DNA from 2 places in the Neobacillus sp. D3-1R genome. Region 1 is predicted to be linked to the other one. Evidence: riboswitches for the same ligand, from Rfam matches in the RefSeq annotation. Region 1 holds a riboswitch; the other holds the start of a gene.
What was found. Region 1 has a riboswitch for cyclic di-GMP ahead of ACSBPO_RS21040 (DUF5667 domain-containing protein). Riboswitches for the same ligand answer to the same signal wherever they lie in the genome.
Positions count from the first base shown of each region.

Region 1 (2,207 bases):
AGCTACAACAGTAGTTTCTGCACTTTCTTCTGTTGTTGAATCAGTTGCTTGGTCTGTTGTTGCTTCAGTTGTTTGCTCAGTTGTTCCTTCAGTTGCTGATTGTTCAGTTGTTCCTTCAGTTGCTGATTGTTCAGATGTTTCTGTCGTACCTTCTGTGTCATCGCCTTCTGTTGCTTCCTCAGTCTTAGGAGCACCCGCTTTTGCTAGGAATTTCTCATTCTGCTTGTTTAGGCCTTTAAGCTTTCTCTCTAGCTTTGCAATCGTCTTTTCGTCGCCACTCTCTTTTGCCGCTTCAATCGCTGCTTCAATTCCACCAATTTGTTGAGCCACTTTTTGCTGCTTCACTTGATGAACATTCACACCAAGCTCCTTCATTGCCCCGCCAAAACCAGACTCATCTAGTAAACTAGCAACCTCTTCAATCGACTTACCACTAATGGTAGCCAAAGAGATAACTTTCGCAATTTCCCCGTATCCAAACTCTTGCTCTCTTAGAGTTTTTACTACTTCTGTATCAAGACCTGCTACAGATTGGGCTACTAAATAAGCTTGGTCTGTTTTCGCAGCTACTTCTTCTTGTTGTTCAGGTTCAAGCTGATCCACTACTTCGTCCGTTACGTCAGTTGTTTCCTCTAACTCACCAGTTAGCTCGTCCTTCACTTCTTCTGATGATTCCGGATCTGTTATCACTTCTGATACCTTTTCTCCCGCTTGGTCAAGAAGGGCTAAATAATCAGTTACGGCCTTTTGAACGTATTCTGTTTTTTCCGCCTCTGTCATCGTTTGTGCTTCGGCTAAACGTTCTTGTGCAAATTGTAAAAGTAGGTCCGCTTCCTTCTCAGGGTCGAATGTTACAAGAAGCTTTAAGTCTTCCATTAAAAGGTCAAATGTGTATAAAAATGAATCTGGTGTAGTACCCGCATCCGTCGTTGGAGTCGTTTCTTCCGTTGTCGTTGTTGTATCTGAAGGTTGTCCTTCTGTAGAAGTTGCTCCGTCTGTTGCTTGGTCATCTGTAGAAGTTGTTGTATCCGTTGAGGTTGTTGCATCTGTGCTAGTCGTTGTATCTGTACTTGTGGATGGATCCGTGCTTGAAGTTACATCTGTACCTGAAGTCGTATCTGTGCTTGTAGTTGCGTCTGTGCTAGTTTGTCCTTCTGTTGCACTTGTTTCCGTAACTGTGCTAGTGTCTGTAGAAGTTCCCGTCTCTGCTGCAAAGGCTTGTGTTCCAACACTAAACGATAATGCCAAAACCGTTGTTACAATGATCTTTTTCATTTCTAGTCCCCCTGGTTTTTAAAATGGTTTTCCAAATTAAAATCCAACAAAAAAAGCTACTCCGAAGACTAGCATAAACCGGTCGATCTTCGGCAGCTGGCTGGCATGGTTATGTTCATAACCGAAGCCCCTTTAGTTTTGCGTCCCTGAATTTCTCCAGGTTTGCCCTTTCGGATTTTAAATTGTTACCTAAATTTTACTCCCCTTCGTATTCCTTGTATATAAAATTCGACAAAGTTTTCAGAAAACAGGCCTTTTTCCCCATTTCAAAATAAGATTTTTTTCAGAATACGGCACTAAATCCCTATTCTTGATATTGATTTTCGATTTATCGGACACGTCATTCTACTTTATCGGACACTTTTTAAAATTTATCGGACAGGTTGACAATGTTTAACGGACACCTCAAAGAGTTTATCGGACACACACTCAATAAAGTAGGGAAACCTTTCTCAAGGCTTCCCCCTTATCAAACCGTACGTGCCCTATTAAGGCATACGGCTTACCAATATGGCGTATTGTTTACAATCTTTGTCAAGAGGATGCATTCCAGGCATTTTGCATCTTTTGGAGTCGGTGAGGAGTATAGTACTTCTCACCTTTTGCTTTTGCTCTTTGAATTCTACTTTGTAATTTCCTTTTGGATTTTCTAGTCGAATCACTTAAATATTGTTCTTCCGTGTATCCATAAGCTTTGTTAAGGTAAAGCCAATATGAGGGAATTAATTTTATTTTGAGAAAGAATGCGTTGTTCCACAATGACTGCATCTTCATCCCCTTCCTTTGAGAGGGATGTTTATGGATGAATGCAACTCGAAGTCTCCTTCTTATATATCCGTCCAACGATTGTAAGGTTCTTCGAACCCATCTTGTGATGCAGTGACTTTTAATCCCTAATTCTTCATTTTCCTTAATAGCTTTTATAATCGAAA
Region 1 covers NZ_CP197471.1:4,197,123-4,199,329, forward strand. Annotated here, with positions in the region: gene ACSBPO_RS21040 (DUF5667 domain-containing protein) at 1-1,275, opposite strand, end outside; cyclic di-GMP riboswitch class I at 1,364-1,452, opposite strand; gene ltrA (group II intron reverse transcriptase/maturase) at 1,810-2,207, opposite strand, start outside.

Region 2 (2,207 bases), 1.3 Mb from region 1:
TCTAGGATTGGGGATGACCAGCAAGATACTAACTGATATTTTTGAGGGATATCTCGGTATCTTGTCCATAATGCATCCTTACTAATATCCTCTACGATTACCATCTTCTTATAGTGCGCTGAAGAACCGCAAGAACCTGCACGAGGTCCGATAGATATACCATTTAATGCTTCCATATAACCCTTTGGTAGATTAGGAGCAGAGCCAATATGAAGTCTTGACTTGCTTTCATCGGCCAGCAGAATCGAACAGCGTCCTCCGTTTGATAGCTTTTCAATCATATAAATGATTTCATCGAAAACTTTCGTGATGAGTGCACCTTTAGCGATCATCTCCAGCACCTTAGTCTGTCCGTCTAAAAGGAGTTGAGCTTTATTATTTTCGGTAACATCCTTGATAATACTGAATACCCCGACAATCTGACCATTCGTGTAAATCGGCATATTCTTTACACTTAAATCTAGTCTTTCGCCTTTTTTATTGTACATAGCTGTTTCATATTCTAATGGATTCCCTGCCTTAACTTGTTCAAAAAATTCAACAACCCTTTCTATATCTTCCGGAATGAGAAGATCTTGAAAGGACATGGATAACAATTCCTCTTCAGAGTAACCGGAGCACATTTCTGATTCGGGATTTACACTTGTAAAACGCCCTTCTAAATCAAAGCTTAAAACCGCATCCGTATTATGTACAAACAATGATTTATAACGTTGTTCACTTTCAATTAATAAGGACTCCATTTTTTGGCGTTGTGTAATGTCTCGGGCAATTCCCGTCACTCCCACAATATTTTCATCCACAATAAGGGGGACAGCCGTGACATTGAACTCCATCTGTTCACCTTTACTATTAAAAATAGACATTTTAAAGGTTTCTCTATTCCCTTTTAAAGCGCTATAAAACTTTTCGTTAGCAAAATTTCTTTCTTTTCGGGGTACTGTTTGGAGGAAATTAGTATCAATGAGATCATTCCAATTAAAACCTGTTAACTGCTCTACTGTTGGATTGGCATTGATAAAATTCCCGTCCTTATCAAGGAAAAAAATAATATCAGGATTATAATGAAAAAGGGAGTGAAGTTGTTTTCTACTCCATTCGTGATGTTGAATTAATTTTTGATATTTTGTATCCGTTTCTATTAAATGGTCGTTAGCTTTTATATATTTTCTGATAAAAATAGCAAGGATGAGGATAGCTGTTAATGATATTCCACCAATTAACCCTTCGTTTTGTTTCCAAATCAAGTGTCCAAAAAATTCTACAAAGGCTAATACAATTAAAACTAGTATGATATACTTCGACAACTTCATTACAGCACCTCTTTACTCTAGAACAGTATGTATCTAAAAAAAACTATTCCAAAAGGAATAGTCATCACTAAAAATTTACGATGCTATTCGGCAACCCGGCGATCATGGCTGATGATGAAATCAACTGTGTGTTCTTATTTCATCGGTAACTTTAGACCCGTAGCTTTGCGTCCCAAACTTTCGTATTGGTTTGCCTTTTTCAAAATAGGAATATGTAACTAATTTTTAATTATTTTAACAGTTAATTGGCATGAAATAAATAGATTCTTCAAATTTAACAGTGGGAATAATTAACAGTTTGCAAGTATAATCATTCATAGACTCCTAGCCTAAAAAACTTTTAATAAAAATAAGCCAAATAGAATAGCTTACCGTCTAATGGTTGTATAAAACGTCAAAAACTGGAGGTCATGACCATTAATCACTTAGTCAAGAAAGCTCAAAAAGGAAACGAAAAGGCTTTTTTAACCCTTTTCCAACAGTATGAAGAAGATATATATAGAACAGCATTTGTGTATGTTAAGAATCAAAATGATGCTCTTGATATTGTTCAGGAAACGGCTTATCGCTCATTTAGTAAAATAAGCACCCTAAAAAACCCGGAATATTTTAAAACTTGGTTAATCAAAATCACCATTAATGCCGCTCTTGATTTTTTAAGAAAGGAAAAGAAGGTCATTCATTTGAAACCTGAAACATCAGAGTTCATTCCTACCCCTGAGGTAGACCTTTCTCTTTCCATTACGCTTAAGGATGTCATGGAAAACTTAACGGAAAAAGAAAAAAGTGTCATTCTCTTAAAATATTATTACAATCATACCTTTGCTGAAATCTCAAGTATTCTCGAGCTTCCATTAGGAACTGTAAAATCCGTCATCTATCGTGCACTCGAAA
Region 2 covers NZ_CP197471.1:854,122-856,328, reverse strand. Annotated here, with positions in the region: gene ACSBPO_RS04195 (EAL domain-containing protein) at 1-1,313, opposite strand, end outside; cyclic di-GMP riboswitch class I at 1,400-1,518, opposite strand; gene ACSBPO_RS04190 (sigma-70 family RNA polymerase sigma factor) at 1,724-2,207, shown strand, end outside.
Region 2: another riboswitch for cyclic di-GMP. It lies ahead of ACSBPO_RS04195 (EAL domain-containing protein); the one in region 1 lies ahead of ACSBPO_RS21040 (DUF5667 domain-containing protein).